Regions from separate parts of the Burkholderia mayonis genome, predicted to be linked through region 1. Evidence: predicted binding sites of a transcription regulator. Region 1 holds the regulator's gene; each other region holds the start of a gene.
The links. The regulator FNR, encoded in region 1, switches genes on or off when oxygen is low (the NO sensors DNR and NnrR bind a similar motif). The targets are predictions, from matches to a motif close to TTGATNNNNATCAA.
Positions count from the first base shown of each region.

Region 2: WS70_RS29430 (universal stress protein) is a predicted target of FNR. The motif match lies at 1,734-1,747, and genes of this name have one in related genera.
Region 3: hemN (oxygen-independent coproporphyrinogen III oxidase) is a predicted target of FNR. The motif match lies at 2,763-2,776, and genes of this name have one in related genera.
Region 4: WS70_RS29320 (MBL fold metallo-hydrolase RNA specificity domain-containing protein) is a predicted target of FNR. The motif match lies at 4,193-4,206, and genes of this name have one in related genera.

Region 1 is NZ_CP013387.1:154,674-161,962, forward strand. It holds gene WS70_RS19335 (alpha-hydroxy acid oxidase) at 1-847, shown strand, start outside; gene WS70_RS31685 (hypothetical protein) at 1,122-1,583, opposite strand; gene WS70_RS19345 (LysE/ArgO family amino acid transporter) at 1,807-2,427, opposite strand; gene WS70_RS19350 (LysR family transcriptional regulator ArgP) at 2,535-3,428, shown strand; gene fnr (fumarate/nitrate reduction transcriptional regulator Fnr) at 3,467-4,219, opposite strand; gene WS70_RS19360 (universal stress protein) at 4,369-4,836, opposite strand; gene WS70_RS19365 (hypothetical protein) at 5,259-5,489, shown strand; gene WS70_RS31690 (hypothetical protein) at 5,628-5,861, opposite strand; gene WS70_RS19370 (aldehyde dehydrogenase (NADP(+))) at 6,189-7,289, shown strand, end outside.
Region 2 is NZ_CP013387.1:2,348,301-2,355,589, forward strand. It holds gene WS70_RS29420 (ABC transporter permease) at 1-803, opposite strand, end outside; gene WS70_RS29425 (DUF2964 family protein) at 800-1,051, opposite strand; gene WS70_RS29430 (universal stress protein) at 1,088-1,558, opposite strand; gene WS70_RS29435 (TetR/AcrR family transcriptional regulator) at 1,784-2,626, opposite strand; gene WS70_RS29440 (efflux transporter outer membrane subunit) at 2,924-4,438, shown strand; gene WS70_RS29445 (HlyD family secretion protein) at 4,450-5,523, shown strand; gene rbbA (ribosome-associated ATPase/putative transporter RbbA) at 5,520-7,289, shown strand, end outside.
Region 3 is NZ_CP013386.1:1,274,279-1,281,567, forward strand. It holds gene WS70_RS06410 (NnrS family protein) at 1-187, opposite strand, end outside; gene WS70_RS06415 (methyl-accepting chemotaxis protein) at 762-2,696, shown strand; gene hemN (oxygen-independent coproporphyrinogen III oxidase) at 2,845-4,296, shown strand; gene WS70_RS06425 (Crp/Fnr family transcriptional regulator) at 4,309-4,998, shown strand; gene WS70_RS06430 (hypothetical protein) at 4,975-6,291, opposite strand; gene WS70_RS06440 (NAD(P)H-dependent flavin oxidoreductase) at 6,524-7,289, shown strand, end outside.
Region 4 is NZ_CP013387.1:2,329,638-2,336,926, reverse strand. It holds gene WS70_RS29340 (zinc-dependent alcohol dehydrogenase family protein) at 1-6, shown strand, start outside; gene WS70_RS29335 (helix-turn-helix domain-containing protein) at 139-921, opposite strand; gene WS70_RS29325 (beta-ketoacyl-ACP reductase) at 1,595-2,341, shown strand; gene WS70_RS29320 (MBL fold metallo-hydrolase RNA specificity domain-containing protein) at 2,749-4,128, opposite strand; gene WS70_RS29315 (metal-dependent hydrolase) at 4,823-5,713, shown strand; gene WS70_RS29300 (amino acid permease) at 6,154-7,289, shown strand, end outside.

The sequences.
Region 1 (7,289 bases):
GATCGTCTCCATCATGAGCGGCTCCTCGCTCATTCCGCTGGAAGATGTGGCCGCCGCTGCACCGGGGACGTGGTTCCAGGCGTACCTGCCGGGAGACGCGAGCCGCATTCGCGCGCTGCTCGAGCGCGTCGCGCGCGCCGGCTACAGAACGCTCGTGATCACCGTCGACATTCCGGTGTCCGCGAACCGTGAAAACAACGTGCGCACGGGTTTTTCCACGCCGCTGCGTCCCAGCCTGCGCCTTTTCTGGGACGGACTGACGCGGCCGAGCTGGCTGTTGGGCACCTTCGCACGCACGCTGCTCAAGCACGGCATGCCTCACTTCGAGAATTCCTTTGCGACACGCGGCGCGCCGATCCTTTCCGCCAACGTACTGCGGGATTTCTCCGCGCGCGACCACCTCGACTGGACGCACGTGCGAGAAATCCGCAGGCAATGGACGGGCGAGCTGGTGATCAAGGGCATTCTCAGCGTCGAGGACGCCGTCGTTGCGCGCGAGGCGGGCGCCGACGGCATCCTCCTTTCGAACCATGGCGGCCGCCAGCTGGACGGCGCTTCGTCGCCGATGCGGATCCTGCGGGACGTGGTGCAGACAGTGGGCGACGATTATCCGGTGATGATCGACAGCGGCTTTCGCCGAGGATCGGACGTGCTGAAGGCGCTGGCGCTGGGCGCGCGCATGGTGTTCGTCGGGCGACCCTTCAACTATGCGGCGGCCGTGGCGGGAGAGGCCGGCGTGGCGCATGCGATTCGCCTGTTGCAGGAAGAAGTGGACCGCAACATGGCTATGCTGGGGGCGAACGGCTGCGGCCAGCTCACCCCGGACATGCTGATCCGCAAGCGTTAACCGCATTAGCCAACCTCACGCGCGCTCGATCGCGTCAACGCCGCATTGCCGCCGCATTTGCGCCGGACGCCGCAGCAAAGGCTGCAACGAAGGGCAGTCGTCCGTGTTCCGCCGATCCACTCGTTACCGCCGCAGTGGCGTTTCGGGCGTCGGGATCGGGCCACAATTCAGTGTCGTGCGCGTATCAATTGCAGCGTGATCGATTCGCGACCCGACGGCCGCGGATGCGGCGCCGGATCGCATCGTTTGTCGATCGCGACCGTGTCGCCGCCGATCATGCGGCCGACCGCAAATTTCGGAACGTAAGACGAATCGACCGGCGGATATCGAGACGGCGCATCTGATGCTTCCGCGTTGGCGGGACGGCGATGCCGAAGCATGGGCGATGTCGAATTCGGATTCCGAAGTCATCGCGCGGCTCGGGCGGCGTAGTCCCACGACGCTGGCCGAGGCGCGTGACGACATACACCGCTTCGATGCGCATTTCGATGCGCACGGCTTCGGCCCGCAGGCTGTCTAAACGCGAGCCGATGGCACGCTGATCGACCCTTGCGGGTTTCGATGCGTGCTCGCGGACGATCATCCGATGACGCCGTGTGTGGAGATCGCGTGGCGGCGCGGCTACATGACGGAAGCCGTGCGTGCGGCGCTCATCGACGGTTTCGACAGTATTCAGCCAAACGAAGCATTCGCGTGGACGGCCGCAGAGAATCTTCCTTCGGTCGCAACGCATCATGTGCAGGATCGGCGTGCAGCGAACGGCTTCGCGCGATTTCGATCATCCCGCGCTTGCGGACGGGCATCCGCTGCGCCGACACGTCGTGGATTCGATTCGGCGGCAAACGTCGCGCTGCTCGAGCCGCGGAGCATCCCGACGTTTGCGTGCGGCGCGCCGATCGTCGCAGCTTGCGACATACGAGACCCACGCGCTCGCAGGCCGCGCGAAGCACATCACACCCTCAACGCAACTGCACGGCCGCGAGAAACAGCACCATGCCGCCGATCGCGCCATCGAGCACGCGCCATGCAAGCGCGCGCTTGAACCACGGCGCGAGCAAACGCGCGCCATATCCGAGCGTGACGAACCAGATCGCGCTGACCGTCATCGCACCGATTGCGAATGCGCTGCGCGCGCCTTCCGGCTCGCGCGCGCCGGCCGTGCCGATCAACAGGAACGTGTCGAGATACACGTGCGGATTGAGCCACGTGAACGCGAGCGTCATCAGCACGATCGGCCATGCGCGCTGCACGGGCGGCGCGACGGCGGCGCCCGTCGCGTCGAACGTCTCGTGGCCGGGCTTGAACGCGCGGCGCAGCGCGCTCAGGCCGAACCACGCGAGATAAGCGAGGCCGACGTACAGCACCGCGTGAACGAAGGTCGGGTAGCGTTCGACGAGCACCGACGCGCCGCCGACGCCCGCGCCGATCAGGATCATGTCCGACAGCGTACAGAGCAGAATGATCTTGCCGACATGCGAGCGCATGATTCCCTGCCGAAGGATGAACGCGTTTTGCGCGCCGATGGTGACGATGAGCGATGCGCACAGCATCGCGCCGTGAGAAAAAGCGATCCAGTTCATGTTCGTTGTTGCTTCAGGCGATGGACTAACGGAGCGAGAGGCGCTAGTCTGCGATGATCGCTTGAGTAAGAAAAGCTAAATAATCTAATGCTGATTAAGGAAAACTGATGCTCGACTACGCGTTGCTCGATGCGCTCGCCGAAGTGATCCGTCACGGCTCGTTCGAACGGGCGGCGAAAGCGCTCAACGTGTCGCCTTCCGCAGTGTCGCAGCGCGTGAAGCTGCTGGAGGAGCGAGTGGGGAGCGTGCTCGTCAAGCGCGGGCAGCCGTGCGTCGCGACGACATCGGGCGCGCTGTTGTGCCGCCACACCGAGCGCGTGCGGATGCTGGAAGCCGAACTGTCCGGACACATGCCAGGATTCGCCGGCGTGGAGACGGGCGCATGGCCGATACTGCGCGTCGCCGTCAACGACGACAGCGTCGCGACCTGGTTCGTCGACGCAGTCGGCCCGTTCTGCGCGGAAAGCGGCACGCTGCTCGATCTCGTGATCGACGATCAGGACTACACGGCGGAACGGATTCGCGACGGCAGCGTGCAGGGCGCGGTGACGGCGCTCGCCGAGCCGATCCAGGGCTGCCGCTCGACGCGCCTCGGCCGGATGCGCTATCACGCGGTGTGCTCGCCCGCGTTCCACGCGCGCTATTTCGGCAACGGCATCAACCGCGACGCGCTGCGGCGCGCGCCGTGCGTGATGTTCAATCCGAAGGATGGCCTGCAGGCACGTTTCATCCGGCGCGTGACGCGAGTGGATCTCGATCCGCCGCAGCACTGGATTCCGCACGTCGCCGGCTATCTGCGCGCGTGCGAGGCGGGGCTGGGCTGGGGAATGTGTCCGGAGCGGATGATCGAGCGTCAGATCGCCGCGGGCGAACTCGTTGATTTGTCAGAAGGAAAGAGCATCGACGTCGAACTCTACTGGCAGAGCTGGCGATTGTCGATCGGCTGGCTCGATGAGTTCAGCGCGGCGCTCAAGAAGCGTGCCGCGCAGTTTCTCGATTGATTCGATGTGATGCGATGAAAAAAACGAGCCGCGCGGGTTTACAGGCGATGGAGGCCGTCGAAATCGACGATGCGGACCACCCGGCCCTGCATCTCGATCAGCCCGCGCTTGTGGAATTTCGACAGCGTGCGGCTGACGGTTTCGAGCGTCATGCCGAGATAGCTGCCGATGTCTTCGCGCGTCATCCGCAGGTTGAATTCGTTAGGCGAATAGCCGCGCTTCATGTAGCGCGACGACACGTCGAGCAGGAACGCCGCGACGCGCTCCTCAGCGTTCAGCGAGCCGAGCACCATTGTCTGCGACGTCTCGCGGACGATCTGCTCGCTCATCAGCTTGTGCATTCGCAATTGCATCGTGCCGGCTTCCGAGCACAGCGTCTTCAGCGCGCTGTACGGAATCACGCAGACCGAACTGTCTTCGAGCGCGACCGCGGTGCGCGGATGCGCGTCGTCGCAGATGCCGTCGAGGCCGAGTGCTTCGCCCGCGAGATGCAGGCCGGTAACCTGCTCGCGGCCGTCGTGGCGTGTGGCGATGGTCTTCAGCGATCCGGAGCGAACCGCGTACAGGTTGTCGAAATTGTCGCCTTCGCGGAACAGCGTTTCGCCGCGCCGGACCGGGCGTGCGGTGCAGATCACGGATTCGAGACGCGCGAGCGCCTCGGGTGCGAGCCCTTGGGGCATGCAGAGATGGCGCATCGCGCACGTCGAGCAGTGTGCGGCCTGACGCGGTGCCCACGTGCTGGAGGCATGGACGGGAGCGGCGGCGGCGGGTCGGGCGACGGGCGTAAGCATGATGGATGGCTCTGAGGTTGAATCAACAGGGCCATTGTCCCATCGTGGGCAAAGCCTGTTTAGCGACAAAACGCCGCGACGCTCCGTGCGATTTCCTTGTTCGGCCGCAACGCGCGGTTGCGGCGAAACATCGCATCCATTGCGTTCGGTCAGCTTTCCTGATCTTCCGGATGGGCGGCGGACGGGATCAGCAGCACGGGCAGCGCCGAGTGACGCACGCACTGTTCAGCGACGCTGCCGAGCACGAGTCGTTTGAAACCGCGGCGGCCGTGCGTGCCGAGCACGAGCAGATCGGCGCCGAACGCCTTGGCGCCGTCGACGATGAGCGACGGCACGTCGGCGAGCGACGACGCTTCGCCGATTTTCATCGCGCCCGTCACGCCGGCTTCCTGCATCTTCCGCGCAAATTCCTTCGCCAGATCGTTGCCCTGCTGAAGCAGTTGCGTGCGCAGGATCGACGGATCGTAGCCGGGCACGTTGTAGTAGATCGCAGCATTTTCCACGACGTAGAAGGGCTGCAGTTGCGCGCCGCTCGTCTTCGCGATGTCGAGCGCCGCGTCGAATGCGTGGCGTGCCGTTTCGCTGCCGTCGACTGCAACAAGAATGCGCTGGTACATGATGTCTCCGTGGTGCGGTTGAGAAAAGATCGGCCGTTCGGCCGATCGAGTTTGACGATGTCTTTTTACAAGGTAAACGATTACTGACTACGGTGCAGCCAACTGACGCAGCCGAGTAAACGCGGCGCCCGACTTTTCCGGTTTCGATCGAATGCGGCGTTTTTTTGCGCGCGATTTGCGTGTCGACCGGGTCGGCTCATGCCGCGTTCCTCAATGCCGTAATAGACTTGACCGGATCTCGGGCTTGCTCGCCTGCCGACGCGAGCCGATGCTGATTTGAAACACATCGGGCGATACCGTTCCCGGTGTTTCGTGCGGCGTTCGATGGAGGACGGCCGGCGCTGGCGTCGGAGATGCGTGCCGATGGGCGTAGCCGCTGCGCCCGCTTGTTCGTTTCGTTCAACCGGAAAAGGAGGAGACCAATGCCGTATGTCACGCTCGAACTGCTGACCGAAGACGCAGACCGGTACTCGCTGCCGGACCTGATCGGCGTGGACAGCGCGTCGCCCGATATGCCGCACGTCTGCGAAATGCTGCTCGCGGACGCTCAATGGCCGACGATTCAGGCTTATCTCGATCGGCAGGAATTGCCGTACAAGTTCGCGCGGCCGAGCACGGCGCGGCGGGTGCCGAGGAATAATCCGCGTTGGTAGCGGTGTTGGGGGCCGGCGATTCGGACATCGAGCCGGTTCAGCGCCGTCGCGGAATCGCGAGTGCTCGCGCGGCTTGTGCGTTTCCCAGCGCAGACCCGAGTGCGCGCGTTGTCTGCGAATGGCTGGAAAAGCGCGAGCTCACGCTGTTGTCGACGGGTATCGCACTTCGTGCGAACCGACCACGACCGACTCGAACTGCTCGATACGGTGCAACGCTTCGGGATTGATGAAGGCGCGCCGCGCGTGTCGTGGATATTTCGAAGCAAGACTCATCGTGAATTCTTGCAGTCGATGCAACGGCGCCGCCGCCGCGTCGCTCGCATGTCTTTCATCTTGCGCCGAGCAAGGGATCTCATCGGAGGCGCTTGCCATGCGTCGTCAAGGGCCTGTTCGAGCCTCCGTCCATCGCGGTTGCGGCGCGCCGCGCCCACGTGTCGACCGATCACGGAACAGGGCCTGCGCGTGACGTATCCGGCGCTCGTGCGGGTGTTCGCCGCCGCGCTCGCCGATTCGAGCGACACGGCGCGTCGCTCGCTCTGGCAGGATAATGCGATTCGCGTATGCCGGATCGGCGCGTCCGATCGAGTCGCTCCGATTCGTCCGATTCGCCCGCATGACCCGATTCGCCCAATTCATCCGCAGGCGGCGCGCGTCGCGACGCGCGCCCGTCCACGGCAGATTTTTCAATCCGGAGGAAGCATGCAGATCACTGGGGAGATGTTGATTGGCGCGGCCGCGGTGCGCGGCACCGAAGGCACGATGCGCGCATACGATCCAGCGCAGGGCGTCGAGCTCGAGCCGGCGTTCGGCGCGGGCGGCGCGGCCGACGTCGACCGCGCGTGCCGGCTCGCGAGCGCCGCATTCGACACGTTCCGCCAAGCGCCGCTCGAGGCGCGCGCGCGTTTTCTCGAAGCGGTCGCCGAGCGCATCGCCGGGCTCGGCGATCAATTGATCGAGCGCGCGCATGCGGAATCGGCGCTGCCCGTCGCGCGCCTCGAAGGCGAGCGCGCGCGCACGGTCGGCCAACTGCGGCTGTTCGCGTCGATCGTGCGCGACGGCCGCTGGCTCGACGCGACGCTCGATTCCGCGCAGCCCGAACGCAAGCCGCTGCCGCGCGCCGACCTGCGCTTGCAGAAGATCCCGGTCGGCCCCGTCGCGGTGTTCGGCGCGAGCAACTTCCCGCTCGCGTTCTCGGTCGCGGGCGGCGACACTGCATCGGCGTTCGCGGCCGGTTGCCCAGTCGTCGCGAAGGCGCACCCCGCGCATCTCGGCACGTCGGAGCTCGTCGGACGCGCGATCCGGCAGGCGGTGGCCGATTGCGGATTGCCCGAAGGCGTGTTCTCGCTCGTCGTCGGCGCGGGCAACGCGATCGGCGAGGCGCTCGTCGCGCATCCGGCGATCAAGGCGGTCGGCTTCACCGGCTCGCGCGCGGGCGGCGTCGCGCTGATGGGCGTCGCCGCGCGGCGGCGCGAGCCGATTCCGGTCTTCGCCGAAATGAGCAGCATCAATCCGTTCTTCGTGCTGCCGGGTGCGCTGCGCACGCGCGGCGCGAAGATCGCGCAAGGCTTCGTCGATTCGCTGACGCTCGGTGTCGGACAGTTCTGCACGAACCCGGGGCTCGTCGTCGCGCTCGACGGGCCGGACCTGAAGGCGTTCGTCGACGCGGCCGCGCAGGCGCTCGCGCAAAAGGGCGCGCAGACGATGCTGACGGCGGGCATCGCGTCGTCGTACGAGAGCGCGATCGCGGCGCGTCGCGCGACGGCCGGCGTGAGCGAAGTTGCGCAAGGCACGCGCCGCGAC
Region 2 (7,289 bases), 560 kb from region 1:
AGCCCGACGATGAAGCTGATCGCGGTCATCAGCAGGATGTTCGTGCCGACGCCCGTCTCGTACTTATAGAAGTCCGAGATGTGCTGCATGAATTCTTCCTTCGTGTACGCCAGATAGCCGAGCGCCGCGACCTCCCGCTTGATGTGCGGAATGTCCCGGTCCGACTTCGGCTCGACGAGGATGTACGACGTCGTGTAGCGCGTCGAAGGAATGTAGCGCGTCGCGCGCGCGTAGGTCGTGTAGAGCGTCGGCGTGCCGAACAGGCCGCTGCTCGCGACCTTCGCGATGCCGACGATCACGCCGCGATTGTCGTTCAGCTCGAACATCGTGCCGAGCGTCGGGTTCTTCAGCTTGGGGAACTCGGCGTCGTCGATCGCGATGAAGCCGTTTTCGGCGTAGATGTCCTCGATGCGGCCCGCCTTCATCGTCGGGCGGCCGAGCAGGCTCGCGTCGTCGAGGCCGATCACGGTGACGGCCTGATAGGTGCCGTCGCCGAGCTTGACGAGCGCGCCGCCCGAATAGACCGGCACCGCATACTTGACGCCGTCGATGCTGCGCACCGCGTCGAGCACGTAATCCGGCATCCCGATACTGCTCGCGATCGTCTGCACGCCGGGGTCCATCACCCAAACCTTCGAGCCGATGTTGATGACGGTCGACGACGACTTGTTCAGGATTCCTGCGAACAGCGACGTCATCTCGACCATCAGGAACACGGCGAACGTGATCCCGACGATCAGCGCGGTGAACTTCGCGCTGTCGTTGACGAGCAGCTTGAACGCGAGTCTCAGGATCCCGTTCACGATGCGTCGCGCGCAGTTTCCCCGTGACGATGGACGAACGCGACGCGCTGCCGCGCGAACGCGGGTGCGAAGATCGGCCGGTAATACAGATCGACGAAGCCGAGCACGCCCGCCACGATCGCGAACAGCCCGAAGTACGGGGCCGAGCCGTCGGCGACGAGCAGCCCGCGTACCGCTGCGATCAGGCCGATTTGCGAAGCGAACACGGCGACGGTCGAAGCAATCGCCTTGCGGTCAGGATGCGTCATGTCGTTCTCCTTGTTCTCGTGGCGCGCGGGACGCGCTCACACTTCCACTCGATGCTCGGCTTCCTCGCCGCGCACGAGCAGGACCGGGCAGTGCGACGTGCGCAGGAAGCGCTCGGCGACGCTGCCGAGCACGACGCGCCGCACGCCGCGGCGACCGTGCGTGCCCAATACGACGAGATCCGCGCCGTTCTGCTTCACGCAGCGCTCGAGTGCCTGGGCGACTTCCTCGCCGATGCCGGCCGTCTCGAACAGCTCCGCTTCGCCCGGCACCTGCGCGGCCTCCATCGTCTTTTCCGCTTCGCCGAGCGCCTTGCGGCCATCGTCGCGGAAGCCTTCGAGGAGCGCATTCGGGTCGAAATGGCCCGCGTAGCTGAACACCACCGACTTGTCGACGACGTACACCGCATGAACCCGTCCGCCCGTCGCCTTCGCGATCTTGATCGCTTCGTCGAGGCCGCGCTTCGAGATATCGCTGCCGTCGAGCGCCACCATGATCTTCTGATACATAAAACCTCCTGATTCAAGTCGATGTCGTTTCGGCGGTCCGGCGCTCCGGCAGCCCGGCGCTTTCGAGCGCTTCGTAAAAAACCGCCGTTCGCATCGAACTCCTCCATCGTTGCCAGGAACCGTTCGGGATGCCGAAAACGTGAGTTCATGATCGGGGGATTCTGCGTACGGAAAGTTGACTTCCGTCAAGCTTCCGCCGCGCAGCACCCGGATTCATGCATTTCGTCAGGTCAACAGCTCCTCGATGAAACGCGCGTAGTCGCGCCGCGCCGCAGCAATGTCGCGCCGGGTCGCGGGCGCCGCGCGCAGCGCCTGTCGCAGGCAAGCGTGCGTGAGCGGCGCGACGAGCAGGAGCGGCGTGCGCGCGGCGACGCCTTCGCGCAACTCGCCCGCCTCGACGCCCCGCCGCACGAGCCGGTCGACGGCCGTCGCGACTGCGCGCTCGACCTGCTTCTGCCAGCGCTCGACCGCATGCGGCGCGCGCCGGCTTTCGGCGATCAGGAGACGCAGCGTCGCGATCACGGGCTCGCTCGTCGACCACGCATAGAGATCGCCCGCGAGCAGATCGACGATCGCCGCGAGCGACGCGGGCCCGGCCGGCGCGGATGAAGCCGCCGGAGAACGCGACGCGGCGGGCGGACGCGACGCACTCGGCGCATCGTGTGCCTCGGCGTCGCTCGATGCGTTCAAAGGATCCTGCGCGAACGCCGCGCGTTGCGCGTTCGCCATGTCCGGCTTCCGCGCGCCCGTCGACCGGCGCGCCGATCGCGCCGTCTTCGATGCCTTCGATGCCGCCAGCAGCGGCGGCGTCAGCGAGCGCTCGAGCAACGCCTCGAAGATCTCGTCCTTGCTGCCGAAGTGCGTGTAGACACCGCCCTTCGACATCCCCGCGCGCGCGGCGATGTCGTCGATCCGCGCCCCCGCGAAGCCGCTCGCGGAAAACTCGGCCAACGCCGCGTCGAGGATCTGGTTGATGCGCACGTCGGCGGGCAACCGGCAGCGCGGCGGCCTGGCCGGTGCCGCTTCGCGCGCCGTCGCCGCCTGATCGATGCCGTTCCGGTTTCGCATGGTCCGCCGCCGCTTCGCCGCCCTGCGGGCGGCCGTTCGTTGTGTCGTTTCGTTTCGCGATGCGCGACGTCCGCGCGGCGGACGCACCCGCATCGTGCATGGCGACATCTTAAAAACTGACCAGTCGGTATCTCACTGACTCAGATCAAGATAGGACACGGTAATCGTCGGATATAAAGGGACGCGAGAGAGCGGCGCGCATCGCGCGACGTTTGCCCGCGCCGCGCGACGGTGAGCATGTTCGGGAGTGTGCGCGGCGTCCACGAAGAACAGTCGGCTTCATCGACCACCGAGGATATGACCATGCGCAACGATGCGCGCCACGACGAACGGCATCAGCGGCGGCACGGCATCGCGCGCCGAGTGTCGCGGCATGCCGCCGCGCTCGCACTGTGCGCGGCCGTGTCGGGCTGCCTGTCTCTCGCGCCCGACTATGCGCGCCAACCGCCGCCCGTGCCCGCTGCCTATCCGGCCTACCCGGCCGATCCGACGGGCGCCGGCGCGCGCGCGCTCGACCAGCTCGACTGGCGCCAGTATTTCGTCGATCCGCGGCTGCAAGCGCTGATCGAGACCGCGCTCGCGAACAACCGTGATCTGCGGATCGCGACGCAGCGCGTCGAGGAGGCGCGCGCGATGTACGGCATCCGTCGCGCGGACCAGTTTCCGACGATCGCCGCGAATGCCGCGTACATCCGCTTCCGCGAGCCGGGCGGCCTGCTGCTGCCGAATCCGATCCTCGGCGAGCTGTATTCGGCGTCGCTCAGCGAAGTCCAATGGGAGATCGACTTCTGGGGCCGCGTGCGCAACCTGAAGGCCGCTGCACGCGATTCGTTCCTCGCGAGCGACGCATCGCGCCGCGCGGTGACGATCAGCCTCATCGGCCAGGTCGCCGATGCGTATCTGTCGCTTTGCGCATACGACGAGCGCCTCGCGCTGACGAACGAGACGATCGCGAGCCGCCGCGAATCGCTGCGGATCTTCCGACGCCGCTACGAGGAAGGCGCGATCTCGAAGCTCGATCTGACGCAATCGGAAATCCTGCTGCAACAGGCGCAGACGCTCGGCTCGCAGCTCGAGCAAGCGCGCGACGTGCAGCAGCACGCGCTCGATCTGCTCGTCGGCAAGCGCGCGCCGGCGCAGACGCTCGCGTCGCTCGTCGACTCGAGCATCGCGCCGTACCTCGCGCCCGGCCTGCCGTCGGCGCTCCTGGCGAACCGTCCCGACGTCGTCGCGGCCGAGTATCAGTTGCGCGCCGCCCACGCGAACATCGGCGCCGCGCGCGCGGCGTTCTTTCCGCGCATCGCGCTGACGAGCTCGATCGGCTCCGGCAGCACAGAGCTGCACAACCTGTTCGCGTCCGGCACGAGCGCGTGGAACTTCGTTCCGAACCTGTCGATGCCGATCTTCGACGCGGGCCGCAACATCAGCAACCTGAAGCTCGCGAAGGCGCGCCGCAAAGAAGCGGTCGCGCAATACGAGAAGACGATCCAGTCGGCGTTTCGCGACGTCGCCGACGCGCTCGCCGCGCGCCACTGGCTCGCCGATCAGGTGCGCATCGCGCAGGACACGCTCGCGACACAGTCCGAGCGCGCGCGGCTCGCGAAGCTGCGCTACGACAGCGGCGCCGCGCGCTTTCTCGAAGTGCTCGACGCGCAGCGCGACTTGCTGAGCGCGCAGCAGCAGCTCGTGCAGACGCGCCGCGCGCTGCTGTCGAGCCGCGTCGCACTGTACGCGGCACTCGGCGGCAATCTCGCCGAGCCCGCGCGCGACGCTGCGCAATCGTCCTCCTCCACCGAACCCTCAGTGAAATAAGGTCCGTTGTCATGATCCAGGTCACCAGGAAGCAGATCGTCGCCGCGGCCGCCGTCGCCGCGGTCGCGCTCGGCGGTTACTACGGCTGGACGCTGTTGCGCAATCAGGGCCCGGGCGACGGCTTCGCGAGCGGCAACGGCCGCATCGAGGCCACCGAGATCGATGTCGCGACGAAGCTGCCCGGCCGCATCGACGAAATTCTCGTCGACGAAGGCGATTTCGTGAAGGCGGGCCAGCCGCTCGCGAAGATGGAGATCCAGGTGCTGCGCGCGCAGTACGACGAAGCGACCGCGCAGCGGCAGCGCGCGCTGAACACCGCGGCCGGCGTCGAGTCGCAGGTCGCGCAGCGCAGGAGCGACAAGGTGGCCGCGCAGGCAATGGTCGTGCTGCGCGAGAGCGAGCTCGACGCCGCGAAGCGCCGGCTCGTGCGTTCCGAGACGCTGTCGCGCGAAGGCGCGTCGTCGATGCAGGAGCTCGACGACGATCGCGCGCGCAGCCGCAGCGCGCAAGCGGCCGTGTCCGCGGCGGCCGCGCAGGTTTCCGCCGCGCAGGCCGCGATCGAGGCGACCGAAGCGCAGCTCGTCGCCGCGCATTCGGCGGTGACGGCGGCCGATGCGACCGTCGCACGCGTGCAGGCCGACATCAACGACAGCGAGCTCGCGTCGCCGCGCGACGGCCGCGTCCAATACCGCGTCGCGCAGCCGGGCGAAGTGCTGCCCGCGGGCGGCAAGGTGCTGAATCTCGTCGATCTGTCGGACGTCTACATGACGTTCTTTCTGCCGGAGACGGTCGTCGGCCGGGTCGCGCTCGGCGCCGACGCGCGGATCATCCTCGACGCCGCGCCGAACTACGTGATTCCCGCGACCGTGTCGTTCGTCGCGAGCACCGCGCAGTTCACGCCGAAGACCGTCGAAACCGCGAGCGAGCGGCAGAAGCTGATGTTTCGCGTGAAGGCGCGGATCGACCGCGAGCTGCTGCAAAAGCACTTGAAGCTCGTGAAGACGGGGCTGCCCGGCGTCGCATGGGTCCGCGTCGATCAGAGCAAGCCTTGGCCCGCGCAACTGATGGTCAAGGTCCCGCAGTGAGCACGCCGAGCGTCGTTCGATTCACGGACGTCAGCCTGCGCTACGGCAGGACGGTCGCGCTCGACCGCATCACGCTCGACGTCCCCGCCGGTCTCACGATCGGCCTGATCGGGCCGGACGGAGTCGGCAAGTCGAGCCTGCTCGCGCTCGCGTCCGGCGCGCGCGCGTTGCAGACGGGCGGCGTCGATGCGCTCGACGGCGACATGCGCTCGCGACGCCATCGCGAGCGCGTGTGCCGGCGCATCGCGTACATGCCGCAGGGGCTCGGCAAGAATCTGTATCCGACGCTGTCGGTCGAGGAAAACCTGCAGTTCTTCGCGCGCCTGTTCGGCCATGACGCCGACGAGCGCCGCCGCCGGATCGATGCGCTCACGCAGAGCACGGGCCTCTTCCCGTTCCTGTCGCGGCCGGCGGGCAAGCTGTCGGGCGGGATGAAGCAGAAGCTCGGCCTGTGCTGCGCGCTGATCCACGATCCCGACCTGCTGATCCTCGACGAGCCGACGACGGGCGTCGATCCGCTCGCGCGCGCGCAGTTCTGGGATCTGATCGCGCGGATCCGCGCGGAGCGGCCGACGATGAGCGTGATCGTCGCGACCGCATACATGGACGAGGCGCAGCGCTTCGACTGGCTGATCGCGATGGACGCGGGCCGCGTGCTCGCGACGGGCGCGCCCGCCGAGCTGCTCGCGCGCACCGGCTGCGACACGCTCGAAGCGGCGTTCATCGCGCTGTTGCCCGCGGACAAGCGGCGCGATCACAAGCCGGTGAAGATCGAGCCGCTGCGCGCCGACGCGCAGGCGGGCGTCGCGATCGAAGCGCGCGGCCTGACGATGCGCTTCGGCGACTTCACCGCGGTCGATCACGTGAGCTTCCGGATCCGCCGCGGCGAGATCTTCGGCTTCCTCGGCTCGAACGGCTGCGGCAAGTCGACGACGATGAAGATGCTCACGGGCCTCCTGCCCGCGACCGAAGGCGACGCGCGGTTGTTCGGCAAGCCCGTCGATCCGAAGGACATCAACACGCGCCGGCGCGTCGGCTACATGTCGCAGGCGTTTTCGCTCTACAGCGAGCTGACGGTTCGGCAGAACCTCGTGCTGCACGCGCGCCTCTTCGGCGTGCCGGCCGCCGACATCGGCGCGCGCGTCGACGAGATGGCGCACCGCTTCGGCCTCACCGACATCTTCGATACGCTGCCCGACAGCCTGCCGCTCGGGATGCGCCAGCGGCTGTCGCTCGCGGTCGCGATGGTCCACAAGCCGGAGCTGCTGATCCTCGACGAGCCGACGTCGGGCGTCGATCCTGTCGCGCGCGACGGCTTCTGGCAGTTGATGATCGATCTCGCGCGCCGCGATCAGGTGACGATCTTCATCTCGACGCACTTCATGAACGAAGCGGAGCGCTGCGACCGGATCTCGCTGATGCACGCGGGCCGCGTGCTCGCGAGCGACTCGCCCGCCGGGCTCGTGCGCGCGCGCGGCGCGGCGACGCTCGAAGATACATTCATCGGGTATCTCGTCGATGCGTCGGCAGAGGAGCAGGACGGCGGCGGCGCGGCGGAAGCGGCGAGTTCCGCGCATCGGCAACGCGCGGCCGGTGGGAATGCCGATGCCGACGTCGATACTCACGCCGACGCGCGTGCAAGAGTCGGCGCCTCGGCCGACAGCGATGCCGTCGCCGACGCCGGCGTCAAACTCGAAACCCGAGACAGCGCCGCCGCCGCGTCACGCGCCATATCCGAAGCACCCGACGCACCCGCCCCGCTCGTC
Region 3 (7,289 bases), on a different replicon from region 1:
AGACGAGGCCGTTCATGCCGGGCGTCCGGCCGGCGATCGGATAGCCGTGCAGCGACGCGAGCCAGAGCGCGACCGAGACGGCCCCGAAATACGCGCCGCCGAGGTAGAACGGCCGGAATCCGAGCCGCAGCACCGGCAGGCCGGCGGGCTGTCGAGTCGGTTGATGGGTCGCGAGAGGGATCTTCACGTTGGCGCTCCGTTTAAGATGTATTTGCGATGTATCTTAGTGTGTGAATCGATGCAGGTCCAACGTTTGTGCGCGGGTTAGTGCGCGGGTTAGTGCGCGGCGACGGGTCGCGATTTCGCGGTAGTCGCGAGCGATGCGGGCAGCCGAAGACGACTGGGCCTGAACGGCACGGCCCCGGACATGCACGATGCAGCGACGGCGCGCCGGCGTTCGTCGGCATCGCGCGTTGCCGGAATCCCACATCGAGCGCCGTTTTTGATCTGCATCAAACGATGATCGGGGACACCGAGCATTAGCGCGTTCGCGGCATAGCGACGCATGGCGCGGCCGGCGTCGCGTCGGATGCGCGCAAATGACGCGGTGTGCGCAAAGTTCCGAAGCATGTACGTGTCGCTGACGTGCTTCGCGCCGCCGCCGACAACGGCTTCGGTCGCGCGCGGCGCAATTTGTACGATGCGGTGAAATTTTCGATGCCGATATCCGATGATTGATTTTATTCAAGTCTCGGGCCGATCGATCCGTATACAGCACTGAGGCCGATACGGTCGTCTCATCACATCGAAAAGGGGCAGGAATGAGCAAGCAATTATTTGGACCTGGAATGCGCGTGATGGCGCACTTGAAATTGCCCAGGAAGCTCGCGATTCTCGCCGTGCTGTTCATGGTGCCGCTCGTCGCGGCGCTCTATGCGACGCTCGCCACCGCGCTTCACGCGTATGCGACGACGCAGAGCGAACGCGACGGCATCACGATCCTCGAAACGACGCAGGATCTGCTGAAAGCGGTGCAGATGCGGCGCGGCGCGGGCGCGTCGGTGCTCGCGGGCAACGACGCGATGCGCGCGAAGTTCGCTGCGGCGAACGCAACCGCGGATCGCTTCGCGTCGACCTTGAAGCAGCAGGTGCGCGGCACCGGCAGATTCGACGTCGTCGCGCCGGTCGACGCGCTCGCGAGCCAATATGCGAAGGCGGCGGCGGGCGGACTCGATAGGCCCGCCGCTGAGTTTTTTAATTCGCATACCGAAGTCATACACTCGATCTTCCTGTTCGAGAAGGACCTCGCGGTCGCGTCGCAGTTGGGCGTTGATCCGGATGCATCGAGCTATCACCTGATCGACTCGGTGCTGTTCGTGCTGCCGGGCGCCGCCGAGACTGTCGGCGTGCTGCGTGGCAAGGGTTCGGCCGCGCTGAGCGGCGGCTCGTTCGGCGACGCCGACAAGCGTGAACTCGCGGCGCGCGCAATGGGCCTCGCCGAGCAGATGAGCGTGATCCGTCATCATCTCGAGCGGATGAAAGCGGGGCTCGGCGGCAGCGGCGGCGCGCACGCGCTGGACGGTGTCGATCTCGGCGCGGTCGCGGCATTTCAGCGCACCGTGGCGTCGCTCGCGGGCGGCGACGCGGCGATCGACGCGAAAACATACTTCCAGCGAGGCACCGACGCGATCGATGCGCTATACCGCACGCACGGCGTGCTCGCACAGCAATTGCGCGAGCGCCTCGCCGAGCGCGCGCACGCTGAGCAGACGAAGGTGATCGCGGTCATGGCGCTGAGCGTCGCGCTCGTCGCGTGCGCGCTGTATCTCTTCGTCGCGTTCGCGATGTCGACGCACGACGACGTCGCGCAATTGTCCGGCTGCATGCGCGCGGCCGGCGACGGCGATCTGCGCGCGCGTCTCGAGGTGCGCGGGAGCGACGAATTCGCGTTCATCAAGGACGGCTTTAACGCGCTGCTCGACGTCTGGGCGCAGACGCTGACCGAGACGCGTCGCGTCGCGGATTCCGTGATGGTCGGCAGCCAGCAGATCGCGGCCGGCAATCTCGACTTGTCGGGCCGCACCGAGACGCAGGCGGCGTCGCTCGAGGAGACGGCTGCGAGCATGGAAGAGCTGACGTCGACGGTGCGCCACACCGCGTCGAACGCGTCGCATGCGAGCTCGCTGAGCGCCGAGGCGTCCGAACGCGCGGCGGACACCGGTCGGATCATGGGGCGTGCGGTGTCGCTGATGACGAAGATTCACGACAGCTCGAACAAGATGGCGGAGATCGTGTCGGTGATCGAAGGCATCGCGTTCCAGACCAACATTCTCGCGCTGAACGCGGCCGTCGAGGCGGCGCGCGCGGGCGAGCAGGGCAAGGGCTTCGCGGTCGTCGCGGGCGAGGTGCGTGCGCTCGCGCATCGCAGCGCGACCGCGGCAAAGGACGTGAAGGAGCTGATTCACGAGTCGATCAGACACGTGACCGACGGCTCGTCGCTGTTCAAGCGTGCGGACGATGCGATCCACAGCGTGAACGCGTCGATCCGCAGCGTCGACACCGTGGTCAACGAAATCGCGAAGGCGTCCGAGCAGCAGAGCGAGGGGATCGAGCAGGTCAATGCGGCGATCACGCAAATGGACGAAGTGACGCAGCGCAACGCGGCGCTCGTCGAGGAGTCGGCGGCAGCAAGCGCGTCGCTGCGCGAACAGGCCGAACACATGGGACAGCTCGTCGGGCGCTTCGTGCTCGCGTAGCGGACGGTCAGCCCATCAGCGTACACGTGCGCCGCGCCGCAAGCGGCGCGCGTGCAACGTCGGAGGTTGATTTGCATCAAGTCCATCCGTGCCGCTCGCCTGACAATGGAACGCCGGCGTTTCGCGCGGCATGCCAGGGTACAAGCAGATGGACATCACGACGCATTCGAACGACGGCACGGATACGACCGCGCCCGCTCCCCACCACGACGTGTCCGCGTTCGCGGACGTTCAGATTTCCGAAGCGCTGATCCGGCGCTTCGATCGCCAAGGGCCGCGCTACACGTCGTATCCGACGGCCGACCGGTTTTCCGATACATTCGACGAGAGCGCGTACCGCGAGCATCTTGCACGCCGCGCGACGGCCGAGCGCAATCCGCCGTTGTCGGTTTATCTGCACCTGCCGTTCTGCGAGTCGCTCTGCTACTTCTGCGCGTGCAACAAGATCGTCACGCAGGACCATAGCCGGACGAGCGCTTACGTCGACTACCTGATCCGTGAAATGGAGCTTGTCGCGCCGCATCTCGGCCGCGACCGCGTGACGACGCAACTGCATCTCGGCGGCGGCACGCCGACGTTCTTCGCGATCGGCGAGCTCGCGCGCCTGATGCGTGCGCTGCGCAGCCACTTCGATTTCGCGCCGCACGCGGAGCTCGGCGTCGAGATCGATCCGCGCACGGTCGACGAGCAGACGCTGCAGGCGCTCGCGGAGCTCGGTTTCAATCGGACGAGCTTCGGCGTGCAGGATTTCGATCCGTCCGTTCAGGAAGCGGTGCATCGCATCCAGCCGCTGCCGATGGTCGAGCGCGCGCTCGCCGCGAGCCGAGCGTCCGGCTTCGAGTCGATCAACATCGATCTGATCTACGGACTGCCGCGGCAGACGCCCGCGAGCTTCTCGCGCACGCTCGACGAGGTGATCCGGCTGTCGCCCGATCGCATCGCGGTCTACAACTACGCGCATCTGCCGAGCCGCTTCAAGGCCCAGCGCCTGATCGTCGAGCCGGAGCTGCCGCTCGCCGAGGATCGGCTGCGCATCTTCATCGAATCGATGCGGCGGCTGCTCGATGCGGGATACGTATACATCGGGCTCGACCATTTTGCGAAGCCGACCGACGAGCTGAGCAACGCGTTGCGCGAACGCAGTCTCCATCGCAATTTCCAGGGCTATACGACGCAGGCCGAATGCGATCTGATCGGCTTCGGCATCTCGGCGATCGGCAAGGTCGGCGCATCGTACAGCCAATCGACGCGCTCGCTGAAGACGTACTACCGCCATCTCGACGCCGGACGTCTGCCGATCGAGCGCGGCTTCGCGCTGACGCCCGACGATCTGCTGCGGCGCGACGTCATCATGATGGCGATGTGCAGCATGCCGCTCGATTTCGCCGCGATCGGCCGCAAACACGGCATCGACTTCGCACGGCATTTCGCGCCCGAGCTCGCGCAGCTCGAGCCCTATCGCGAAGCGGGCCTGCTGACGATCGACGCCGACCGAATCGCCATTACGCCGAAGGGGCGCATGTTCGTGCGCGCGATCGGCATGGTGTTCGACGGCTATCTCGGCCGGCCCGCTTCGGCGTCCTATTCGAAGCTGATCTAGTCAGGGGGCGTGATGAAAGAAAGCAAGATTCCCGTACAGGACTTCCTCTCGAAATTGCCGCTTTTCAGCGCGCTTTCGCGCGGCGAGCTCGACCATCTCGCGCGCGGCACGATGCGCGTGCAGGCGCCGCGCGGGCAGACGGTGTTCAGCCGCGGCGATTCGTGCGGCGGTTTCCACATGATCGTCTACGGCCAGATCAAGCTGAGTTCGTTCTCGCCGCTCGGGATCGAGAAGATCGTGCGTCTGCTCGGGCCGGGCGACAGTTTCGGCGAAGCGGTGATGTTCATGGACAAGCCGTACGCGGTGACGGCGAAGGCGCTTACCGACACGCTGCTGCTGCACGTGACGAAGGCCGCCGTGATCGAGGAGCTCGATCACAATCCGGTGTTCGCGCGCAGGATGCTCGCGAGCCTCAGCATGCGGCTGCATCAGTTGGTTGTCGACGTCGAGACGTATTCGCTGCGCTCGGGTACGCAGCGCGTGATCAGCTATCTGCTTGAACAGACCGACGTGCCCGCGGAGTCCGGCTTGCAGATTCGCCTAGAGACGGGCAAGAAGGCGATCGCGTCGCGGCTGAATCTCACGCCGGAGCATTTCTCGCGCGTGCTGCGCGATCTGTGCACGCGTGAGCTCGTCGTCGTCAACGGCCGCGACATCTTCATTCCCGACGTGAGCCGTCTACGCTCGGAGATGCAGTATTGACGCGATTCGCCGCCGGACTTGCGCGTAGCGCCGCAGCGCGCCGAGCATGTTGACGGCGAGCCAGCCGGTCGACACGCCGAGCGCGACGGCGGCCGGCCGCGCGAATGCGCCGGGTGTTACGCTCGCGGCGACGAGCAGCAGCAGCGCCACGACGTGCACGAAGAATTGCCGGCGGGCGATGCGGTCCGGCAGCATGTCCTTGACCTTCGGCAGCGCGGGGATGGCGTTCGCACTCGACTTCTGCGCGTGATACCACAGCAGGAACGGGATGATCTTGTAGAGCATGCCGTTGATTGCCGACCATGCGCCGCCCATCATCAGCAGCACGCCGGTCGTCACCGCGACGTCGCGGCCGCCGATGCCCGCATGCGCGATCCAGAGCAGACCGCCGCATCCGACGCTTGCCGTCGCGGTGCGCCAGAACAGCGTCGTCGTATCGGCGTCGGTGCGCTTGCGGGACCACAGCAGACGGAACGTCAGCGCTGCGAATGCCGCGTACGCCGCATATAGCGCGATTCGGATCGCATCGGCGGCGAAGCCGACGCGGCCGGCAAAACCGAGCGCGACGATCGACGCCGCGCCGAGCAGCGCGAACACGCAGGGGCCGAGGCAGCGCGTGATGATGCGCGGATAGGGTTCGGTCACCTGGAACATCGGGATGAGCTGGTATGAGATGCCGATCGTCAGCAGCCCGACCCATCCGGCGAGCCCCCAGGTCGCGTGCAGATCGACGCGCGCGATCGAGAAGAAGGGCAGACGCCAGCCGAGCGCGAGCCCGAGCGATACGCCGAGCGCGATGGTCGCCGCGAGGGCGGTCAACGCGAGGCGCACGGTGCGCAGCACGCTCGCAGCGCCTGCCGGCATGCGCCGCCAGTGGCGCGCGAAGCCGATCCCGCATGCGAGCGCGAACCAGAGGAACGCCGCACTGAGCATGAGCGCGGCGGGCGCGAACAACGCAGGCGCCGCGCACGCGAACGCCGCCGCGAGCAGCAGCGTGCCGAGCGTCAGGCATGCGTGGATCGCGGTCGCACTCGCGACGGGCGACGCGATCCGGATGCCGGCCGCGACGGACATGATCTGGATCATCGCGCCGATCATCGTCGTCGCGAGCATGCCGAGCGCGCACAGATGCGCGAGCGCGAGCGCATACGGCGACCACCGCGACGCGAACGCATCCGGTCCGGCCCACAGCAGCACGCCTGCCGCGACGATCGCGAACAGCGGCGCGCTGATGAAGAAGCGCAGCGGTGCGCTCAGCGCGGGGGAATGGTCGAGTTCGAGTTTGCGCTGCATGTCGGAGAGGATGCCGGCCGAGCGCGGCGTCGAGAACGTGCGCGGCGGCCGTTTCGCACGGCCGCGACACGAAGGCGCGGCGACGCGACGCGGTCATGTTTCGGTATTCTGATCATAACCCCGGTCCGGGTCGCGGCCCGGACAGAGATCTTGACGCGGATTAAGGCGACGGAAACGGGTTCGGCCGCACACTTATGCACCGGGCGTAAGCCGCCCCTTTCAGGAATTCGCCGTGTCCGCCGTCAAAACCGCATTCGAAAATCTCGTGATCAAGGGCAGATCGTTGCTGCCGATTGTGCAGGGCGGGATGGGCGTCGGCGTGTCCGCGCGTCGGCTCGCCGGCACCGTCGCGTCGCTCGGCGCGTGCGGCACGATCTCGAGTGTCGACCTGCGTCGACATCACCCCGATCTGATGGCGCGCACCGGCCGCTCGCGCGACCGCGCGCTCATCGATGCGGCGAATCTCGAAGCGCTGGATCGCGAGGTCCGTGCGGCGAAGTCGCTCGCGAACGGCAGCGGACTCGTCGCCGTCAACGTGATGCGCGCGTTGTCCGAGTATGCGCCGTACGTGCGGCAGTCGTGCGAGAGTGGCGCGCATGCGGTCGTCGTCGGCGCGGGCCTGCCGCTCGACTTGCCGGAGCTGACCGCCGATTTTCCCGACGTCGCGCTGATTCCGATCCTGTCGGATGCACGCGGGATCGGGCTCGTGCTGAAGAAGTGGATGCGCAAGAACCGTCTGCCCGACGCCGTCGTCATCGAGAATCCGCGCTACGCGGCGGGTCATCTCGGCGCGCCGACGACGGACAGCCTGAGCAATCCGAATTTCGCATTTCCCGCCGTGCTGGAAGGCACGTTCGAACTGTTCAAGGAACTCGGCATCGAGCGTGAACGCATTCCGCTCATCGCGGCGGGCGGCATCCACAGCCATGAGCAGGTGCGGCAACTGTTCGCGCTCGGCGCGAGCGCGGCGCAGCTCGGCACGCCGTTCGCCGTGACGG
Region 4 (7,289 bases), 580 kb from region 1:
CGCTGAGGGAGCATCGACGCGCGGCGCGCGGGTTCGCGTGGACGCGCGCGGCCCGCAAGCGGCCGCTTCGGAGATGGCGTGCGGCCCGCCATGCAGCCGGCGCGTTCATGACGCGCCGTGCATCGCGCCCGCGATGCGTCACACGCGCGCGAGCCCCTGTGGATCGGTGATGCGGATCTGCTTGCCGCGCGGCGCGATCAACTTGTCGCGCTGGAACTTCGACAGCATCCGGCTGACGGTCTCGAGCTTCATGCCGAGATAGCAGCCGATCTCCTCGCGCGTCATCCGCAGATTGAACTCCGACGCCGAATAGCCGCGTTTCTGGAATCGCTCGGAAATGTTGAGCAGGAACGCGGCGACGCGCTGCTCGGCCGTCATCGTCCCGAGCAGCATCATCAGGCTCGATTCGCGGACGATCTCGCCGCTCATCAGCTGATGGACGTGGTGCTGCATCGGCTTCACTTCGCGGCAGACGGCTTCGAGCTGCGCGAATGGAATGATGCAGACGGTGCTGTCCTCGAGCGCGATCGCGTCGCTGTTGTGGCGGCCACCGCACACGCCGTCGAGGCCGAGCGTCTCGCCGACGATCTGGAAGCCCGTCACCTGCTCGCGGCCGTCGCGGTGCATGACGACCGTCTTGAACGAACCGGTGCGTACCGCATAGATGCTCTGGAACGTGTCGTGCGTGCGAAACAATGCTTCACCGCGTTTGACGTGGCGCGTCGTGCACACCATCGCGTCGAGACGAGCGAACTCGCTCGGCGTGAGACCGGCCGGCATGCATACGTCGCGTATCGCACAGGTCGAACAGCGGATCGCTGGCTGCTTCGGCGCGTCGTTGGCCGCGACGGGATGCAACGGGAACACGGATCGTTGCGGCACGACGGAAGGCGCAACTTCATTGACTGAGGCGGTCAGCATAATCGGCTCCTTTCATGCGGCGACGCTCGATTGGCACGATCGAGGATCGCTGCGACGTGGCGCGGCACGAAGCGCCGCATTGCGCGACGGCGTCGACGAAGCGATCGACATGCGTCGCACGGCATGCCGGACGATGTGTGCAAACCGCTGAGACTGACGTCCGGGAGCTCGGCTCGCATGTCATCGTGCGCAATCCGCCGTTTCGTTGCGATGACCGAATCGGCTGAGGCAAGCCTGCCCGCTATGAGCATAGTCGACGAAACGCGGGTCGGAGCGATCATCGACGGACCGCCCCTATGGTTGCCAGTATGGAACGCAAACTGCGGCATCGAAATCGGCGAACGTTGAAGATCGGGTAAGCATCAGCGTAGCGCTGTAGGGCGTTTCCTACAGCAGCAGCGTGGACTCGTGCCGTGCATCCGTTTGACCCAGGTCAACGGATCGAGTGAGTGCGCGCTTACAGTAAAACGCGGTAGCTTTGCAGCGTTTCACGCAGCGTCGCGGCAACCGGTTTCGGCACGTTGCCGCGCATACGAATCGGCGCGCGTTCTTCGTGGCGCGCTGCAAGCAGCATTTTTCTCAACCCCTGCCCGGATCATGACCGCGCGATGCTGCCTATCGGCCGCGCGGCGCGGCGTCGATGCCGCACCGGGCACCTCATCAGGAGGCCGTGATGGAAGCAAAACGCGTGGCGTTTGTGACGGGCGGTATGGGTGGATTGGGCGCGGCGGTCAGCAGGCGGCTGCACGACGCCGGCATGGCCGTGGCGGTATCGCACTCGGAGCGCAACGATCATGTGTCGACGTGGCTCATGCACGAGCGCGACGCCGGGCGCGATTTCAAGGCATACGGTGTCGACGTCGCCGACTACGAGTCGTGCGAGCGTTGCGCGGAGAAGGTGCTCGCCGATTTCGGCAAGGTCGATGTGCTGATCAACAACGCGGGGATCACGCGCGACGCGACGTTCCTGAAGATGACGAAGGGCGACTGGGACACCGTGATGCGCACCGATCTCGATGCGATGTTCAATGTGACGAAACAGTTCATCGCCGGGATGGTCGAGCGGCGCTTCGGACGCATCGTCAACATCGGTTCGGTGAACGGCTCGCGCGGCGCGTTCGGTCAGGCGAACTATGCATCGGCGAAGGCGGGCATCCACGGCTTCACGAAGACGCTCGCGCTCGAGACGGCGAAGCGCGGGATCACGGTCAACACCGTGTCGCCCGGCTATCTCGCGACCGCGATGGTCGAAGCGATGCCGCAGGACGTGCTCGAAGCGAAGATTCTTCCGCAGATTCCGGTCGGCCGGCTCGGCAAGCCCGACGAAGTGGCCGCGCTCATCGCATTCCTGTGCTCGGACGATGCGGCGTTCGTCACCGGCGCCGATCTCGCGATCAACGGCGGGATGCATATGTATTGATCGAAGCCGTGCCGCCGTTCGCGCGGCGGCGCGCGCTTCGGTGCCCGCGGCGCGGCGGGGGGCCGTGTCGCGCATGCCTGTGCAGCACACGTTTGTCATGCGGCGTGTCGCGTAGCCCGATGCAACGTTTCTGTCCGTCGTTTCTCGGATGCGCAGTTTCGCAGACGCCAGGCATCCGGCAAAACCCGTTCGCGGTCGCTCGATTCTCGCAATCGTTCAGTGTGCCGAAACATCGAAGCCCGTTCGCTGACGCGGCGGATCGCGGGCGATGCATTCATCAGCGTATTCGACGCGCCGATCTCGACGATTCGGCGCGCATCGCTTCACTTTCCAAACGATTCGTCCGACGTGTTCGGCATGCCGAAACGCCGGGCAGGCATGGATACCCGGCGTCCCGTTCTTCTCGTTTACTTCGCACGCGCGGGCGCATCTTCCAGTTCGACCGATTCGAGATAGGACGGCACTTCGCAATGCCAATGCAGCGACTCCTCGATCCGGCGGCGCAGCGCGTCGGCCGCCGCGGGCTCGCCGTGCGTGACGAACGTGCGCGCGGGTGCGCTCGACTGCGCGCCGAGCCACGCGAGGATCTCGCTGTAGTCCGCGTGCGCGGACAGCGACGAGATCATCTCGATCTGTGCGCGCACGCGCACGTATTCGCCGTGGATCTTCACCGTCGGCTCGTGCGCGGCGAGCGCCGCGCCGCGCGTGCCCGCCGCCTGGTAGCCGACGAGCAGGATCGTGTTGCGGCTGTCGGGCGCGTAGCGCTCGAGATGGTGCAGCACGCGGCCGCCCGTCGCCATCCCGCTGCCCGCGATGATCACCATCGGCCCGTTGTGATCGGCGATGGCCTTCGATTGCTCGACGGTGCGCACCATCGTCGCCGCATGGCCGATCGCGTCCGCATCGGACATCGTGAGCCGATGATCGCTCAGGCGCCGCCGGTAGATCTCGGTGACGCTCGTCGCCATCGGACTGTCGAGGTAGACGGGCACGTGCGGCATCCGGCCCGTCTTCTTCAACTGGGCGATGTAGTGGAGGATCTCCTGCGCGCGCCCGACCGTGAAGCACGGCATCACGACTACGCCGCCGCGCGCGAACGTCTTCGAGAACACGTCGGCGAGCTCGGCCTCGGGATCGCTCGCGTCGTGCAGCCGGTCGCCGTACGTCGATTCGACGACGAGATAATCCGCGTGAACGGGCGGCACGGGCGCGCGCATGATCGGATCGTGCGGGCGGCCGAGATCGCCCGAGAACGCGATCAGCGTGTGCCGCCAGCAGACGACCACGCTCGCCGCGCCGAGAATGTGCCCGGCCGGCAGAAATCGGAAGTGCAGATTGCCCGGGAGCGGCGTCGGCGCGTCGAATTCGCGCGGTGCGAGACGCTGCAGCGCGCGCCGCGCATCGTCGACGGTGTAGAGCGGCAATGCCGGATGGTGCTTCGAATAGCCGTGGCGGTTTGCGAAATCGGCTTCTTCCTCGAGGAGCCGCGCGCTGTCCATCAGCATGATCTCGGCGAGCTCCGCCGTGCCGTGCGTGCAATAGACCGGCCCGCTGAAGCCTTCGCGCACGAGCACGGGCAGATAGCCGCTGTGATCGAGATGCGCGTGCGTGAGCACGACGGCGTCGATCGAGTCGGCGGGCACGGGCAGCGGGCTCCAGTTGCGCAGCCGCAGCTTCTTCGTGCCCTGGAACAGCCCGCAGTCGATCAGGACGCGTGTCCCGGCGTCCTCGAGCAGATACTTCGAGCCCGTGACGGTTTCCGTCGCGCCGAGGAACGTCAGTTTCATGAGACCCCCTGAGAAGCTTGTGATGTGGGATGCGTCCATTGCACTACACGCGACGCGCGCATCGCTGACGTGGATCAATTCGCGCGGCGACGCATTCGGACGCGCGGCGAAAAGGCGCCGGCCGATGAATGTGCGAGTGCGTCGTGCGTGCGTCGCCGCGGATCGCGCGCGTCGGCGCGGACGCGAGGATGTGCGAGAGCGTGTTGCAGCGCCGCGAACACGGCGTCGACGCGTGCGAGTGTGCGAGCATGCGCCTTCGCGCGATGCGCGGCGCATTGCGCGCCTGGTGCCTGGAGATGGGTGCAATGCGGTTTGTGCGGTGCGAAAAACGCGCGTCGGCGACTGCCGCGGCAGACGTCGAACAGCGTACGCGGATGCTATCCGTGCCCGCTGTTCGGCATGCGGGGCTAGCGTTTGAAGGAAGCGCTCGGGCGTCGCCGCGGGCCGCGCAACCCGGTATGCGGACAGGGCGGGCGCGTGCGAGGCGGAGGATTCTGCAACGGCGAATAAGTTTTTTGCGTGAAGTCGTTCTTGCGCTGACTGAGAACCTCTCCTATCATGACATCAATCAATGTAACGTTGATTGATGGTTTGATGTGAGATTGCGACCGCGCCCTAATTCCCAAATCGAACCATCGAGGGCGTTGCATCGAGTCGCACCGACGTCCCGTTGCGGGACATGGAGACAAACACCGTGAATGCTATTGTCCGTCGCGATATCCGCTTCGCCCTGCCGCCCGATCGCATCTGCGACTGGCATGCCGAAGGCGTAGGCGTGACGCATCTGTTCAACGCGCTGTCGCTGTTGTTCCCTGCCGGCGAGCGCTTCTTCATGGATTCGGTCCGCAACTATCGCGACCGGATCGAGGAACCCAATCTGAAGCGCGACATCGCCGGCTTCATCGGCCAGGAAGCGATGCACACGCGCGAGCACGTCGAGTTCAACGATCTGCTGCAGGCGGCCGGCATGCCGGCGCACAAGCTCGACAAGCGCCTGTGGACGGTGCTCGGCTGGTTCAAGAAGGTGCTGCCGCATTCGGCGCAGCTCGCGATCACGATGGCGCTCGAGCACTACACCGCGATGTTTACGGGCCTCGTGCTCGCGAACCGCATCACGACCAGCGACGTCGACGGCTACCGCCAGATGTGGATGTGGCACTCGATGGAGGAAACCGAGCACAAGGCGGTCGCGTATGACGTGTGGCGCACCGTGATGAAGCCGAACCTGAAGAACTACCTGGTTCGCACGGGCGCGATGGGGCTCGTCACGGTCGTGTTCTGGGCGACGCTGTTCGACTTCAACACGCGCCTGTTGATCGCGCATCGCCGCCGCATCGGCAAGGGCCTCGGCATCGGCAAGCTGGTCAAGTATTTGTGGAGCCCGAGGAACGGCATCTTCGCGTTGATCGCGCGCGAATGGATCGACTACTTCCGACCGGGCTTCCATCCGTGGGACCACGACAACAGCGTGCATCTGGAGCGCCTCGACGATCTGATCGCCGAGATCGACGCAAGCAATGCGCGCCAGGCGGCGAAGGCCGCGCCGCGCCGGGTGCCGCTGCATCCAGTGCCGCGGGCGGTGTAATGCAGGGTTAGCAGGCAAATCAGGGAGAAGAGAAGGGCCGCTACGAGCGGCCCTTCCGTTTTTGGCCGCCGCAGGCGCGGCCGATCGCGGCGTGTCCGCGCGTTGTGCGTCGCAGCGAATGAGCGGCATTCGCGAAATCATCATACTTTTTAATGCCGCAGTGCATCGGACGAGCGCCCGCTCGCGATGCGCGACCGCGAGCCCCGAGCCGCCGCGTTCTGCGCGCAACCCCTTGATCGACAAAGCGTTTTGCTCATCGCGATCTTGCGCGTCGCAGCACGTCATGTTGCAGGCGACGTCTGACGAATCGGGTAGAATCCGCGCTGCGCAAAAAATGCGTGCGGCGCGGCGCGCCGCAGATCGTCCCGGGGACGCGCCGAATCCGGCGTCCTGCCCGGCGCGGCGTCGAACCGTCGCCCGCCGCTCCTTGCCAGCCCGTTATGTCATCACACCCGAATTCCGACAGCTCAACCGCACAATCGAATCCCCCTCAGCTGCGCCGCAGCCTGAAAGCCCGTCACCTGACGATGATCGCGATCGGCGGCTCGATCGGCACGGGCCTGTTCGTCGCGTCCGGCGCGTCCATCTCGCAGGCGGGCCCCGGCGGCGCGATGCTCGCGTACCTGCTGATCGGCGTGATGGTCTACTGCCTGATGATGAGCCTGGGCGAGATGGCCGCGTTCATGCCGGTGTCCGGCTCGTTCGCGACCTACGGCGCGAAATACGTCGAAGAGGGCTTCGGCTTCGCGCTCGGCTGGAACTACTGGTACAACTGGGCGGTGACGATCGCCGTCGAGCTCGTCGCCGCGCAGCTCGTCATGCATTACTGGTTCCCGGACGTGCCGGGCGTCTGGTGGAGCGCGGCGTTCCTCGGCGTGATGTTCCTCCTCAACGTGCTGACCGTGCGCGGCTTCGGCGAGGCCGAATACTGGTTCGCGCTGATCAAGGTCGTCACCGTGCTCGCGTTCATCGGCGTCGGCCTGCTGATGATCTTCGGCATCCTGGAGGGCGGCCCGAGCAACGGCTGGAGCAACTTCACGATCGGCGACGCGCCGTTCGCGGGCGGTCTGCCCGCGATGATGGGCGTCGCGATGATCGCCGGCTTCTCGTTCCAGGGCACCGAGCTGATCGGCGTCGCCGCCGGCGAATCGGAAAACCCGCGCACGACGATCCCGCGTGCGGTGCGCCAGGTGTTCTGGCGGATCCTGCTGTTCTACGTGCTCGCGATTTTCGTGATCGGCGTGCTGGTTCCGTATACCGATCCGAATCTGCTGAAGAGCGACGTGACCGACGTCGGCGTGAGCCCGTTTACGCTCGTGTTCCGCCATGCGGGCCTCGCGTTCGCCGCAGGCGTGATGAATGCCGTGATCCTGACCGCGGTGCTGTCGGCCGGCAACTCGGGGATGTATGCATCGACGCGGATGCTCTACAACCTCGCGACCGAAGGCCGCGCGCCGAAACTGTTCGCGAAGCTTTCGGCGGGCGGCGTGCCGCGCAACGCGCTGTACGCGACGACCGCGGTGGGCGCGCTGTGTTTCCTGTCGTCGCTGTACGGCGACAAGACGGTCTATCTGTG